DNA from 4 places in the Pseudactinotalea sp. Z1732 genome. Region 1 is predicted to be linked to each of the others. Evidence: riboswitches for the same ligand, from Rfam matches in the RefSeq annotation. Region 1 holds a riboswitch; each other region holds the start of a gene.
What was found. Region 1 has a riboswitch for cyclic di-AMP ahead of ACPL7H_RS17765 (C40 family peptidase). Riboswitches for the same ligand answer to the same signal wherever they lie in the genome.
Positions count from the first base shown of each region.

Region 2: another riboswitch for cyclic di-AMP. It lies ahead of ACPL7H_RS11845 (C40 family peptidase); the one in region 1 lies ahead of ACPL7H_RS17765 (C40 family peptidase).
Region 3: another riboswitch for cyclic di-AMP. It lies ahead of ACPL7H_RS19085 (C40 family peptidase); the one in region 1 lies ahead of ACPL7H_RS17765 (C40 family peptidase).
Region 4: another riboswitch for cyclic di-AMP. It lies ahead of ACPL7H_RS19130 (LysM peptidoglycan-binding domain-containing protein); the one in region 1 lies ahead of ACPL7H_RS17765 (C40 family peptidase).

Region 1 covers NZ_JBMPQC010000016.1:15,055-18,847, forward strand. The annotation lists gene ACPL7H_RS17755 (heparan-alpha-glucosaminide N-acetyltransferase domain-containing protein) at 7-1,122, opposite strand; gene ACPL7H_RS17760 (CueP family metal-binding protein) at 1,139-1,555, opposite strand; cyclic di-AMP (ydaO/yuaA leader) riboswitch at 1,859-2,007, shown strand; gene ACPL7H_RS17765 (C40 family peptidase) at 2,008-2,850, shown strand; gene ACPL7H_RS17770 (sensor histidine kinase) at 2,979-3,793, opposite strand, start outside.
Region 2 covers NZ_JBMPQC010000005.1:240,363-244,155, forward strand. The annotation lists gene ACPL7H_RS11840 (universal stress protein) at 1-516, opposite strand, end outside; gene ACPL7H_RS11845 (C40 family peptidase) at 744-1,589, opposite strand; cyclic di-AMP (ydaO/yuaA leader) riboswitch at 1,589-1,758, opposite strand; gene ACPL7H_RS11850 (iron dependent repressor, metal binding and dimerization domain protein) at 2,129-2,821, opposite strand; gene serC (phosphoserine transaminase) at 3,000-3,793, shown strand, end outside.
Region 3 covers NZ_JBMPQC010000029.1:6,563-10,355, reverse strand. The annotation lists gene ACPL7H_RS19090 (ATP-binding protein) at 1-895, shown strand, start outside; gene ACPL7H_RS19085 (C40 family peptidase) at 1,007-1,840, opposite strand; cyclic di-AMP (ydaO/yuaA leader) riboswitch at 1,841-1,990, opposite strand; gene ACPL7H_RS19080 (four-helix bundle copper-binding protein) at 2,219-2,620, shown strand; gene ACPL7H_RS19075 (CueP family metal-binding protein) at 2,842-3,417, shown strand; gene ACPL7H_RS19070 (heparan-alpha-glucosaminide N-acetyltransferase domain-containing protein) at 3,556-3,793, shown strand, end outside.
Region 4 covers NZ_JBMPQC010000030.1:6,299-10,091, reverse strand. The annotation lists gene ACPL7H_RS19140 (ATP-binding protein) at 1-625, opposite strand, end outside; gene ACPL7H_RS19135 (hypothetical protein) at 915-1,073, shown strand; cyclic di-AMP (ydaO/yuaA leader) riboswitch at 1,285-1,434, shown strand; gene ACPL7H_RS19130 (LysM peptidoglycan-binding domain-containing protein) at 1,436-2,407, shown strand; gene ACPL7H_RS19125 (serine hydrolase domain-containing protein) at 2,667-3,793, shown strand, end outside.

The DNA.
Region 1 (3,793 bases):
GCGAGTTCATCGCCGCCGGCGCAGCCGCACCCGCAACAATGCCTCCAGCGGCCCGCGGGAGAAGAAGTGCCGCCAGCCCACCGCTGCGCCTATCAGCACCAGGGCCATCACCGCCGTGGTGACCAGACCCGCCGGCGCGGTCCCCGGGCCGGGACGCACTACCTCCGCGATGCCGAACAGGTGCACCACATACACGGTCAGCGCCAACTGACCCGTGGCCACCAGCGGCCAACCGAAGCGGCCCAGGTACGGCAAAACCAGAAGTGTCAGGCCCAGCACCGCCACGGCCGAGGCACTGCCCCGGATCAGCCACAACGGCATCTGCGAATGTGCGGCCGCCGAAAGGAACCAGTCCACACCGGGCTCCCCATCCGGCCGCCCCAGGAACGCTTCCAACGCCCGGGAGCCGAGTTCGGCAAGCAGGGTCAGCACCACTCCGGCCACAGTCAGCCGTATCTGGACGCACCGGTCTTGCAGGCGCAACCTGCCCAGCCACATCCCGAACAGGAACGGCCCGAGCCAGGTGATCACCGGGTACGGCCCGGTCAGGAATGTCGAGGCCACGATCTGCCCGGGCGCATCCAGTAGCGTGGCGGGCTCCCGGTCGAAGACCTCACCGGTTCTGAGTTGGACACCCAGCCACACCAGTGGTCCAGCGGCAGTTGCCGCGATCGAGGCGGTCAGCAGCAGCCATGAGGGGGCCCGCACCACCACCAGTCCCACGAGAAACAGCACCGCATAGGTGGTCAAGATCACCTTGGCGCCATGACCCGCCAACTGAGTGCTCAGCCCGATCAGGCTCAGCAGAACCGTCCGCCACAACACCTGCCCCCAGGGTGGCGCGGCACCGTCGCGGGCCCGGCGGGTCAGGAACGAGTACCCGATCCCGGCCAGCAGCACGAACAACAATGAAGCCCGCCCGTGCGGCAGCCGCATGACCAGCCCGGCGATGCCATCGTCATAGAGCGGACCGACGTTGACCGCGAGCATGCCCAGGATGGCCAGCGCCCGCGCCGCGTCCAGTCCGATGACGCGGCTATGGGGTGCGGCGGCTTGCCCGGCGTCGCTAGCCGCGTGCGCCGCGCTCACCGGTGCGCCGTCCTGCTGCTCCGAGATTGGCACAGGTTGTGACCGCGACCTATATCAGTTGGAGGGTGGTGAGGCAGGTGGCGACCTCGTCGGTGGTGGAGAACTCGGCTGTACCCGTCAGGCCGTCATGGTTGACCTTGATGGTGCCCTGCAGATCGCGTGGCAACCAGAAGCCGGCGAAACCGTTCGCATAGGTCGCCAATTCTTCATCGATGAGCACTTCGGCCAGTTCCTGCTGCCCGTCGGAGAGCACCAGTTCATCGGGCCGGATGGAGGCGATGTAGTCGGTGGGGCGTTCCTTTCCACCGAGCCGGTCCAGGTGGTCGATCATCTCTGCGACCTCCATGCCGGCCAAGTCATGGGTGGCGAGGAACGCGGCTTCACCACCTCCGGCGGTGGGCTCGGAGGCCGGATCCAACGAGGAGCAGCCGGCGCGGATCAGCACCAGCGCCGCCATTCTTTTCATGTTCTTCCACCGTCCTAGTGGGGGTCATCCAGGCAACCACTGCGCCCGAGATTCTCGGCTTTTCGTCTCGAATCAGGTGCCTTCTGCAGCGCAGGCGGCAAGGTCTCGGCCGCCCCGACGCTACGACAGGAGCGGCGGGCGTGCAGTCGCCGAGGCGGGGGATGACGATGAAGGTTTGATGAAGCATTCGGTAATGCCGTGATCTAACCGTGATCTGAGGGTTCGCGGTATGTACTGTCACTCTTGCTCCCGCCGTGCGGGAAGCCCACAAGCGGACGCCGAACCCTGCCACCGCACCGTGGTCACCGATCAACGCCGTGGCAGGGGCGGGGGACCCAGCCGTCGGTGCGCGAGCACCTAGGGGTGAAGTCCCGCCTGGGGAGCCAGGCAGACCGGGTAAGTCTCCAATCCGAACCCGACAACTGACCTCGTAGGCGAACTGGAGAACCGAATTGACTGAACCAACAACCGGCGCCCGACACCGCGCGGCGTGCCGCCCCTCCACCCCACTGACCGTTTTCGCTGACTCAGTCACTGGGACCACCGGCAGACGGGCGCTGGCCGTCTTCGCCTCCTCCGGACTGGTGCTCACAATGGGCGCCTCCAGCGCTGCGGCCGTCCCCCAGGTGTCGAGTTCGAGTTTCGGGGCCGGCGCCCTGGCCAACGTGGTGCTCGACGCCGACGTCGACATCGATAAGGTGGTCACCTCACCAACCGTCACTGTCGATGAGGGCATCGACTGGCACGTCGCCGTCGCTGAGGTCTCCTCCGAAGCTCCACCCCCACCCCCACCCCCACCGCCAGCGCCTGTCATCACTGCGCCGGAGCGCCCCACCCCGCGTGCCGCTCCGGCCTCCCGCACCGGGCAGCGCACCGAGCAGCCGGCTCAACAGCAGGAGCAGCAGACCGAGGATTCCTCCTCCGGCGAATCAAGCGAGCAGACCGCGAGCACTGCCTCTGCCTCCGGTTCCGCGGTCGTGGACGTCGCCCGCCGCTACGTGGGCACCCCGTATGTGTGGGGCGGCTCTACCCCGGCGGGCTTTGATTGCTCGGGCTTCACCGCCTACGTCTTCGCCCAATTCGGGGTAAGCCTGCCTCGGACGTCCGGTGCCCAGGCGGGCGCCGGACGCATAGTCTCGGCAGCCGAGGCCCAGCCCGGCGATCTGGTGGCGTGGCCCGGTCATGTGGGTATCTACACCGGCAACGGCGACAACATCGCCGCCCGAAACCCCGGTACCGCCCTGTACGAGGGCCCGATCTTCCATAGCAACCCCACGTTCATCCGCGTGCTCTGACCGCATATCTCAGTTGCGGCATCGGCCCGTCCGGCCCAGGGCGGGCCGATGCTCGTGCTGTGGCTGCGGATGAGGGCGCACCCTTTCCAGCGCGGCCACTGCCGAAGACGTGTGCGGTGGAGTCGGTCTCAGGCCTGCGAAGGCTGCCGACCCAAGGGCAGTTCGATGGTGAAGACGGCGCCGTGGCCAAGCCCGGTGCTGGCCGCTTCCATGCTGCCACCGTGGGCCTGGACGATGGAGCGGCTGATGGCAAGCCCGATTCCTGACCCTCCGTGCGCGCGGTCACGAGCCGCATCGGCACGGTAGAAGCGCTCGAACAGGTGGGGCAGGTGCTCGGCGGCTATCCCACCGCCGTTGTCCTGGACCCACAACCGCAGTCGCGATCCACTCCGGTTGGCACCCAATTGGACGTGACCTCCCGTTGGGGTGTGCCGCACGGCGTTGTCCAGCAGGTTGGTCAGGACCTGCCCGAGCCGGTCAGGGTCCGCGGTGATGACCGTCTGGCGTTCCGACTCCGTGGCCTCGATCGTCAGGTCAATGCCCTTGTCCGCGGACTTGACGCCTGCCTGTGTTGCGGCGTCCTGAAGCAGGTCACGGACCTGCAGCGGCTGCCACCGCATCTCCAAGCGGCCCTCGCTGGCGGTTGTCACGAGCGTTATGTCCTGGGCCAGCCGGGCAAGGCGTGCGACCGGCTCACGCAGCATGCCCATCGTCCGTTCACCGGCGGGCACGACACCGTCGACGATCCCTTCGAGGTAGCCATCCAGGGTCGCCACCGGGGTGCGCAGTTCATGGGCCAGGTCGCCCAGCATGCGGGTTCGGGTCTTTTCGATATGGCCTAGGTCAGTGGCCATGGTGTTGAACGCGGCGGCGAGGTCATCGAACTGCGCGCCCATGTGGACCGCTGGCACATGGACGTTGTAGTCACCGCTTGCGACCTGCA
Region 2 (3,793 bases), on a different contig from region 1:
TTTGGCCGAGTCCGACCCGTCCACGCCCACCACGATCCGGCGCACCGGCAACGGCAGACCGGCGTCCTCGTCGTCCTCGCCCTCCCGGTGCGGCACCACCACGGTGGGGCAGTGGGAGTGGGCCGGTAGCGCCGAGGAGACGGTGCCCAGGATCCGTTCGGCGAATCCGGACCGGCCCCGGGTGCCGACGACGGCGAGGCGCACCTGGGCGGACAGGTCCACCAACACTCCGGCCGCGTCGCCGGTCTCCAGGGCGCTGGTCACCTGCACACCCACGCCCTCACAGCGGGTGAGGGCCTCGTCCAGGACCGCTTGCGCGCCGTCGCGGATGGCGGTGTCGTCCAGGGTGGCATACCCGCCGTCGATGGTTCCGGCGGCGAAGGTGGGCAGCGCGTAGGCACACACCAGGTGCAGGTTCCAACCCGACTTTCCGGCGTGGGCCAACGCCCAGTCCAGTGCGTTCAGGCTGGCGGCTGATCCGTCGACTCCGACGAGGATCGTGGGTTCGCGTTCCATACCGGTCTACCCCCGTTTTTTGGGCTGATCTTGACCATTGTGCTACAAGCCTGACGGTTGCGGGGCATGTCGCCGGAAAATCTTATAGCTGTCTCATCGGAGCTGTTCATCGGTGCCTGTGCCAGCACCTCTCCGCACGGGCACGCAGGTACACGACGCACCGGTGCGCACAGCACAACGGCCCGCCCCGATGCGGGACGAGCCGTTGTGAGTGGTGCGTGTGCCGGTCAGCCCATCACACGGATGAACGTGGGGCTCGAGTTCCAGATCGGGCCCTCGTGCAGGGGTGAACTGGGGTTGCGAGCCGCGATGTGCTGGCCGTTGCCGGTGTAGATGCCCACGTGTCCGGGCCACCAGACCAGGTCGCCGGGCCGCGCCTCAGAAGCCGAGACCACACGGCCGGCGTTGCGCTGGGCCGAGGACGACCGGGGCAGGGAGACACCGAACTGGGCGTACACGTAGGCGGTGAAGCCGGAGCAGTCGAACCCGGCCGGAGTGCTACCGCCGTACACGTACGGGGTGCCCGTGTACCGGCGGGCCAGGTTCACCACGGCAGAGCCGGAACCGGACGCGGGTGCGGCGCTCTGCGTGGATTCGCTCGCGGGCTCCTCGGCCTGCTGCTCCTCCGCCTGCTGCGTCTCCTCCTGAGCCGGAGCGGCGGTGCGGTTGCCGGTGCGGGCCGCCGGGGCGGTGGCCGCGGTGGGCCGCTGCGTGGTCGCCGCCGGCGGGGGCGGTGGGGGCGGAGGTGGTGGCGGGGCCTCGGAACTCACCACGGCCGCGGTGAAGGACCAGTCGGTGTCGGCGTCGACCGAGATGGTCGGCGAGGTGCTGACGGAGTCGCGGTCACCATCGAGCACCACGTTGGCCAGCGAACCGAGGCCGGAAGCGGAGTTGGACACCTGGGGGGCAGCGGCCGCGGTGGAGGCGCCCATGGTCAGCGCCAGTCCGGAGGAAGCAACTACGGCCAGTGCACGACGACCGGTGGTGCCGGCCACTGTGGTGCCGAAAGCGGTCAGGGGGGTGGAGGGCCGGCACGCTGCGCGGTGGCGGGCTCCGGTTGTGCGTTGAGTCAAAATCTTCTCCACGCGCCTACGGGGTGAGCTGTCGGGTTCGGGTTGGAGATTCACCCGGTCTTACCTGGCGAACCAGGTGGGACTTCACCCCTAGGTGCTCGCGCACCAAAGGTTGGGTCCCCCGTCCCTGTCAATTGCGTCTGTCGGGACCTGCTGGCGGTGACAGGGTTCGGCGCCGCCTGCGGGTACTCATCGATGGAGGGGACGACGAGCACGGCTGACGTTACCCGACGCACCCGGCAAAAGTCACATTCCGGTCACAATTGGTTCTGTGAAATGGTTCACAGGATCTGCCCCTGGCGCCTACGTCCCCAGAAAATGGTGGAATTCCGAGGCAACGGCGCGATCGACGAGACGCTGTGTCATCGCCACAATGTGGACTGCGCCACATGCAGGACGCCGCTCTCGTGACCCGCCCAGCGAGCGCGCGGGCTGCGGCTGTGCTAGATCCACGGCACCGAGCACCTGCCGGCGGGCCCTCCGGCGCCCCGTCCCGAACGCACGCGGGCGTCACACGGACACCCGCTACGGGCACCGGATCACCCCGGCTCGGCGGCGCTGACGAACAGGTGCCCCACGGTGTCCTCGGTGAGCTCCAGACTCTGTCCGTTCACGGTCAGGTCTACCGCTGCGCCGTCGGTCTGGGCGCGGAAGCCCACCCCGGGCACCAACCCGACGCGCTCGAACTCGGTCAGCAGCTCCACATCCACCTGCAGCGGCTCCCCGATCCGCACCAGCGTGTAGTGGGCCGGATCGGCGGTGATAGCGGTGCTCAGGGACGTACCGGGCAGTTCGGCGACACCGGCGACGGGCTGCCCGATCTCGGCGGGGCCGGGGATGGTGTTGCCGTAGGGATCCTCCCGCGGGCGCTCGAGCAGTTCGAGCAACTGCTGCTCCACCCGCTCGCTCATCACGTGCTCCCACCGGCAGGCCTCTTCGTGCACGTAGGGCCAGTCGAGTTTGATCACATCGGTCAGCAGCCGTTCGGCCAGGCGGTGCTTGCGCATCACCTGGGTGGCCCGCCGCAGGCCCTCATCGGTCAGTTCCAGGTGCCGGTCACCGGAGACCACCATCAGGCCGTCCCGTTCCATGCGCGCCACCGTCTGGGACACGGTGGGCCCGGAGTGACCCAGACGCTCCGCGATCCGGGCGCGCAGGGGCACCACGCCGTCCTCGATCAGTTCGAACACGGTCTTGAGATACATCTCCGTGGTGTCGATCAGGTCGCTCACGTGCCTGCCCCTTGGTGGTCGCCGCATTCCTCCCGTCAGCCTAGTGCCCGGCGTCCGGCTCCGGACCGGGTGCGCCGCACCTCCTGCGCGCCCTGCCGGCAACTCTCCCGCCCAGGGCCGGCCGGCCGCGCGCCGCAGCGCTCCTGGCGAGGCCGGCGGACCTGCGATGATCGTGCCCATGAACGATCCCGCGATCGCCATCCCGGCCTCGATCCGTCCCGCGGACGGCCGGTTCGGCTCCGGTCCCGCGCGCATCAGGCCGGAGCAGAGCCAGGCGCTGGCCGCCCTGGGCACCACGCTGCTGGGCACCTCCCACCGTCAGCCCCCGGTGCGCTCCCTGGTCGGCCGCGTCCGGGAGGGTCTCGCTGCCCTGTTCAACCTCCCCGAGGGGTACGAGGTGGCCCTGGGCAACGGTGGCGCCTCGATGTTCTGGGACGCGGCCACCTTCGGATTGATCCGCACCCGCTCCCAGCACGTCCGGGCCGGGGAGTTCGGCGCCAAGTTCGCCGCCGCCGCGAGCGGCGCACCGTTCCTGGCCGACCCGCAGATCCTCACCGCCGAACCCGGCAGCACCCGCTCCCCCGAGGCCGCTGCGGGGATCGATGCCTACTGCTGGGTCCACAACGAGACCTCCACCGGCACCCTCACCCCGGTCAGAAGGGTCGACGACGACGGTGCCCTGATGCTCGTCGACGGCACCTCGGCCGCGGGTGGGGTGGAGGTGGACGTGAGCCAGACCGACGCCTACTACTTCGCCCCACAGAAGGCCCTGGGCTCCGACGGCGGCCTGTGGCTGGCCCTGTTGTCCCCGGCCGCGATCGAGCGGGTCGAGGAACTGGGTCAGCGCTGGGCGCCGGCGTCGTTGTCCCTTCCCGCGGCGCTGGCCAACTCCCGGCAGGACCAGACCGTGAACACCCCGGCGATCGCCACCCTGGTGCTGTTGGCCGAGCAGGTCGACTGGTTGAACGACCA
Region 3 (3,793 bases), on a different contig from region 1:
TCTCCTGACGTCAGTGCTGGTCAGCATTTTCCTTACTCGACGCATCACCATGGCGTTAGAACGCCTCCGCCAAGCAGCAGCGAAGGTCGCCAGCGGTGACTACAACGTCCATGTGCCAGCGGTCCGCATGGGTGCGCAGTTCGATGACCTCGCCGGCGCGTTCAACACCATGGCCACCGACCTTGGTGGGATCGAACAGACCCGCACTCGCATGTTGGGCGACCTGGCTCATGAATTGCGCACCCCGGTGGCGACGCTGGATGGCTACCTCGAAGGGATTGTGGACGGTGTCGTGCCGGCTGATGAACCGACCATAGTCATGCTGCGTGAGCAGGTGGCACGACTTGCCCGTCTGGCCCAGGACATGGCCCTGGTGACTGCCGCTAGCGAGGGACGCTTAGAAATGCGATGGCAGCTGGTGCGGGTCGGTGACCTGCTCGAAGACGCCGCAGCACAGGCAAGCGTGAAGTGCACTAGCAAGGACATTGACCTGGCGATCGTGGCCACAAGGTCAGAACGCCAGGCGGTCATCACCGCCGACCCTGACCGGCTCGGGCAGGTCTTGACAAATTTGCTGGACAACGCCGTGCGGCACACCCCCAAGGGAGGTCAGGTCCAGTTGGGCGCCGACCGGATTGGATCGCGCCTGCGTTTGTGGGTGCAGGACAATGGCAGCGGAATAGCCGCCGAGCATCTGCCCCACCTGTTCGAGCGCTTCTACCGTGCCGATGCTGCTCGTGACCGCGCGCACGGAGGGTCGGGGATCGGCCTTGCCATCAGCCACTCCATCGCCCAGGCCCATGCGGGCAGTGTGAGAGCGGACAGCGCGGGGCTTGGCCACGGCGCGGTGTTCACTATCGAACTGCCGTTAAGTCGTCAGCATTCACAGGCTTGATATCAACTCCAATGGGCACCTCAAGGGATGCGTCCTCGTCGGCACCCACAGCACGAGCATCGGCCCGCCCCTGGGGCAGGGCGGGCCGATGCAGAGTGCTGAGATCTGCGGTCAGAGCACGCGGATGAACGTGGGGTTGTTATGGAAGATGGGTCCCTCGTACAGCGCGGTGCCGGGGTTTCGGGCGGCGATGTTGTTGCCATTGCCGGTGTAGATGCCCACGTGACCGGGCCACGCCACCAGATCGCCGGGCTGGGCTTCGGCTGCCGAGACGATGCGTCCGGCGCCCGCCTGGGCACCGGATGTCCGAGGCAGGCTTACCCCGAATTGGGCGAAGACGTAGGCGGTGAAGCCCGAGCAATCAAAGCCCGCCGGGGTGGAGCCGCCCCACACATACGGGGTGCCTACATAGCGGCGGGCGACGTCCACGACCGCAGAACCGGAAGAGGTGCTTGCGACCTGCTCGCTGGACCCGCCCGAGCCTTCCCCGGCCTGCTCCTCGGCCTGCTGCTCCGGCTGTTGAGCCGGCTGCTCGGTGCGCTGCCCGGTGCGGGAGGCCGGGGCGGCGTCCTGGGTGGGGCGCTGCGGCGCGGTGATGACCGGCTCTGGCGGCGGGGGAGGGGGCGGGGCTTCGGAGGAGACCTCGGCGGCGGCGAAGTCCCAGGCGATGTCTGCATCGACCGAGACGGTCGGTGAGGTGGTCACCTTGTCGAGGTCGGCGTCGAGCACCACGTTGGCCAGGGAGCCAACGCCGGAACTCGAACTCGACACCTGGGGGAGGGCTACAGCGCTGGAGGCGCCCATGGTGAGCGCCAAGCCGGAGGAGGCAAAGACGGCCAGCGCCCGTCTGCCGGTGGTCCCAGTGACTGCGTGACCAAGAACGGTCAGTGGGGTGGAGGGGCGGCAGGCCGCGCGGTGTCGGGCGCCGGTTGTTGGTTCAGTCAATTCGGTTCTCCAGTTCGCCTACGAGGTCAGTTGTCGGGTTCGGGTTGGAGATTCACCCGGTCTCACCTGGCTTCCCAGGCGGGACTTCACCCCTAGGTGCTCGCGCACCGACGGTTGGGTCCCCCGCCCCTGCCACGGCGTTGATCGGTGACCACGGTGCGGTGGCAGGGTTCGGCGTCCGCTTGTGGGCTTCCCGCACGGCGGGAGCAAGAGTGACAGTACATACCGCAAATCCTCAGATCACGGTTTGATCACGGGATTACCGGAATACTTCATCAAACCTTCATCGTCACACCCCGCCTCGCCGGCTGCATGCCTGCCGCTGCTGTCGTAACGTCGAGAGCCAATGCTGTGATGGTTATCGAAACGGGAGCGACAATGAGAACCGCAGAGATGATGGATACCCACCCTGCCCAGATCACTCTGGACCGGGATCTACTGGCCCGAACGATCGATGCCCTCGTGGCCTGTTCCCAGGCGTGTACCGCCTGCGCAGACGCTTGTCTGAGCGAGGAAATGGTTGCCGAGTTGCGCACGTGCATACGTACCAACCTGGACTGCGCCGACATCTGCGATGCCACGGCCCGCATGCTGTCCCGACAAACCGGTCATGACGCTAACCTCATCCGTGCTCAGTTGCAGGCCTGCGCCCAGGCTTGTCAGTCCTGCGGCGATGAGTGCGCCCGTCACGCACAGGCCCATGACCATTGCCGCATCTGCGCAGAGGCGTGCCGAGCCTGCGAGGAAGCCTGCAACGAACTCCTCGCCACCATCAGTTGACAGGGCTACTTGCGCCCGCGCCGGCCCAGAACGGCCTGCTGGGGCGATTCAAATAGGCGCCGCAGGAAGGCTCCGCCTGGGTCCGGGACGAAAGACCTAAACTCTCGGCAGCAGCAGTTGCCTACGATGACCCAGTTGATCGGCAAGAATCCTTGGTAAGTATGACCTGCTGCCGTGCTGGTCAGAAGATGCGCCGGGACTGATAGGACAGGTGGAAGAACGTGAAAAGAATTGCGGCGATCGTCGGGGCGCTGGTGCTGATCCTCGCCGGCTGCTCCTCGGCGGATCCGGCCTCCGAGCCAACCACCGAGGGTGATGAAGCCGAGTTCCTCGCCACCCATGACCTGGCCGGCATGGAGGTCGCGGAGATGATCGACCACCTCGATCGACTCGGTGGGCCCGAACGCCCCACCGACTACATGGCCTCCATCCGAGCCGATGAACTGATGTTCTCCGATGGGCAGCAAGAACTTACCCTGCCCATGCCCGAGGACCGTTTCTACCTCTCCGTAGCCCCCTACGTGAACCAGACTCACGAGTGCTTCTACCACAGCCTGACCACATGCCAGGGTGAGCTGACCGACGAGGACCTCCAGGTGCGGATCCTCGACGATGCAACAGGCGAGGTGCTCATCGATGAAGAGGTGACGACCTATGCGAACGGCTTCGCCGGCTTCTGGTTGCCGCGCGATGTCCAGGGCACCATTGAGGTTCACTATGACGGCCTGACCGGGTCAGCCGACTTCTCCACCACCGACGAGGGCGCGACCTGCCTCACCACCCTCCAACTGACGTAGGAACGCCCGGGCCGGCCGCGGAGGGGCTCAGAGGGCCTCGCACCTAGTCGGCCCAGGGTCCCTTCACCGGGTCGACATGACACTTGGATGGGCGCGGTCACAACCTGTGCCAGGGCGGAGCAGCAGGATGGCGCATCGGTGAGCGCGGCGCACACGGCAGGCGCCTCCCCGGATGCCAGCGCACCCCATGGCCGGGTCACCGGGCTGGACGCGGCACGGGCGCTGGCCATCGTGGGCATGGTCGCGGTCAACATCGGTCCGCTGTATGACGACGGCATTGCTGGGCTCGTCATGCGGTTGCCGCACGGGCGGGCCTCATTGTTGTTCGTGCTGCTGGCCGGGATCGGGTACTCGTTGCTGACCCGGCGAGCCCGTG
Region 4 (3,793 bases), on a different contig from region 1:
CAACCTGCTCGGCTTCGCTCTCGCCACTGTCGTGCAGGAACTCCCGGGCTAGGTCCAGCGCTTGTGGCCGGGCCGCAGACGCAGGTGTGGTTGATGTGTCTCCGGACCAGTCATAGTTGAGAGTCCGCATGCGACGTGCGTGCCACGTGGCGGCATCAACTTCGACACAATTGTCATTCACTCGCCAATGGATCCGACCACTGATGCGAACCGGTTCGACGGCCGGCGGTGAGATGATGACGAGCAGCCGCTTGCCTTGGACTTCACTCTCGGCGATGTCCACTGTGAGCAGCCGTCCGGTGATCTCATAGATGCGATGCCTGAGCCACTCTGCATCCGTTGCAGCGCCCAGCACGGTGCCGTCGTTGCCTACGCCGACGATGAGCGCACCTCCGCCAGGCGTATTTGCCATGCATGCTGCCTCAGCGGCCAATTGCTGCGCCACTGCCGCGCTTCGTTCCTCGCCCGGGCCGACCTGTCCCGAACGGTCGCGGCGCCCGGTCTCTTCCTTTAGATCCACATGCTTGCGTTCACGTTCCTGGTCGACGGTCTCCCCAGCCGCGATGCGGGCCAGGATGTCGGACACTTCTGCGCGGACCGGGTCCTCACCGAAAGTTATGGCCATGGACCCATCATGGCAGAAGGTCATAATTAACTCACGCCAAAAGTTATGACGAAGTAGCGATGATGCGATAACTCACAACTTTGCTACGGCCCCCGAGGCGCCTCGCACGCGAATGATACTTTTCTTGCCAGTTTGCGGCACCGTGGTGTTTTGCCTTCCAGGTCCGGCCCAGGGATCGACGCGGGCTCCGCGGTCCGGGCGACAGGTGCGCGGTATGCGGTGTCAAGGGCCCTCGCCACGGGTGCTGGGTTCTGGCGGTTGTCGCCGACACCGGGGGGCGGCCGGCCCGTTGGTGGTCTCAGCCGGCGCGGCGCTCGGATCGCTGGCCGCCGGGATCGTGTCGATGGGGGTGCTCTCGGGCGCCGTGATCGCGGCGCTGGGGCGGTGGGTGCCGCGGTGGTCGGTGCACGCCAATGCGCGGACGCGGCGGGAGGCGGGGGTGGAGTGATGAGTGCCGTCGGACTGCCCGCAATCGCCGTCCTGCTCGCGGGCATCAGCCGGTCGCGGACGGGGGCTTGTGAACCGAGTCCCCGGAGCCGCACCGTGACCTAATTGTGACTTATGTTACCGAACCGTGACAATGCGTCGTGGGCGGGTTACGGTCGCGGCACTTCCGAACCTGGAAGTCCGTGGGCGGACGCCGAACTCTGCCACCGTCCGCGGTCCATTAGCCGCCATGGCAGGGGCGGGGGACCCATGAAGACGGGACCGGCGTGCTGGTCCCTGGGGTGAAGTCTGGCCACGGCCAGGCCGGGTGTTTATCCGACCCGAACCCGACAGCTAACCCCGAAGGCAACCGGAGAAAACACCATGACACTACACAGCACCACACGCGCGCGGCACCGAGCCGACGTGCGTCCCACCACCTTCCTCTCCGACCTGCCGGTGGGAAAGGTGGCCCGTCGCGGTACGGCCGGTGTGGCCACCGCGGGCCTGGCCTTCGGGCTGGCGATGCCCGCAGCCAGCGCCGACCCGGACGAGACCTACACCGTGAACGCCGGTGACACCGTCGGCAATATCGCCGCCGAACATGGCGCCAGCATCCAGGGGATCATCGACGCAAACGGCCTTCGCTCCGATGCGCTGATCTTCCCCGGTGACGAACTCACCATCCCCACAGGTTCGGTGACCGCCAGCGCTGGTGGCGCCACCCACACCGTGAGCCGCGGTGACACCGTCGCGGCTATCGCGGCGCGGTACGGCGCCGGCGTCCAGGCGATCATCGACGCCAACGGCCTGGGTGCTGACGCGCTGATCTTCCCCGGTGACGAACTCACCATCCCCGGTGGGTCGGGATCGTCGTCGGGGTCGGCCTCGTCGTCAGGGTCGGTGTCGGGCTCGGGATCGGCGTCAACGTCGGGCTCGGGATCGGCATCCGTGCAACGAGGGGCCGACACGGCCTCCCGTGACGGCCAGCGCTCCGCTGCGCCCTCCCCGCAGGCCAGTGCCTCTGGCAGTGCGATCGTCAACATCGCCCGCCAGTTCGTGGGCACCCCGTACGTGTGGGGTGGATCCACCCCGGCTGGGTTCGACTGCTCCGGGTTCACCTCCTACGTGTACGCCCAGGCCGGCATCAACCTGCCGCGCAACTCCGGGGCCCAGCGCAGCGCCGGCCAGGTGGTCTCCGCCAGCCAGGCCCAGCCCGGGGACCTGGTGTGGTGGCCGGGGCACATCGGTATCTACACCGGCAACGGCAACCACATCGCCGCCCGTAACCCCGGCACCGCGCTGCACGAGAGCAAGATCTGGCGGGCCAACCCGACCTTCATCCGGGTGGCCTGACCGGCTCACGGACTCAACTGCCGCGTGCGAGTCATCGGCCCGCCCCGAACTTCGGGGCGGGCCGATGCGTTTGCGGACCGGGCTGCTCGCCCATGATCAGGCGGCCTCAGCGACGAAGCCAGCACTGGTCGGCTGAGGGGGCGGTTTCAGCCGATTGATGCTGACTTCGGGGGTGGGGTGATGTCGGCGGCCCCTAGGGTCAGGGCTCGTGGGAACTCACTCAGCACGTACAGGCCACGGCCCGCCTCGCACGCCGGCCATGGCACCGCCTGCCGGAGCACCTCAGCGCCGCCGGCGGTCGTGGATCGCCGCGAGCATCGCCGTCGTCCTCGCCGCGGTCCTGGCCGGGTGTGCAGCCCAGCAGGGCGCCCCGGTGAACCCGCCACCGGACCCTCCGGCCGCTCCGTCCTCGGCCGAGGCGGCCGCCGCGCTGACCAGCGAGGACACCGAGGCCTGGCTGGATGGCTTCCTGCCCGCCGCGCTGGAACGTGAGGGCGTGGCCGGGGCAGCGGTCTCGGTGGTCCACGAGGGCGAGGTGGTCACCGAACGTGGCTACGGCTACGCCGACACCGGCTCCGGCTCCGGCTCCGGCTCCGGCTCCGGCGCCGACGACCCTGACTCGGTGCCGCAGCCGGTGGATGCCCAGCGCACGCTGTTCCGGGTCGGCTCGATCAGCAAAGTGGTGGTCGGAATCGCCGTCATGCAACTGGTCGAAGACGGGGCCGTGGGCCTGGATGACCCGGTCGCCGACTACATCGACCTCGACATCCCCACCACCTACGACGAACCGATCACGCTGCGCCACCTGCTGTCCCACACCGCCGGCTTCGAAGAACGCCTGGCCGGTGTCTTCGTCGACCCGGCCGGCGACGTCCCGCCGCTGCGCGAGATGCTGACCGACCCGCCGCGGCAGATCTACGCCCCCGGCACCACGCCGTCGTACTCCAACTACGGCAACGCCCTGGCCGGCTACGTCGTGGAACGCGTGAGCGGGATGGACTTCGCCGACTACGCCGACGAGCACATCTTCACCCCGGCCGGGATGTCCACCGCGACCTTCGCCCAACCGCTGCCCACCGAACTGGCCGAGCAGATGTCCGGCGGCTACCCGCACCTGCGCGCCGAGCCGGCACCCTTCGAACTGATCGGCCTCGCACCCGCTGGGGCGATGAGCGCCACGGCTGCGGACCTGAGCGCCCTCATGCTCACCCTGCTGGCGGGCGAAGTCGGCGACCCCGGCTCCCAGATGCTGTCCCCGGAGTCGCTGCGCACCTTGGCCGAGCCGGCGTTCGGCGCCGTCACCCTCGGCGGGCTGGCCGGCGGGCCGCGCACCGGCCTGGGGTTGTATGAACTGGACCGCAACGGCCAGCGCATCGTAGGCCACGG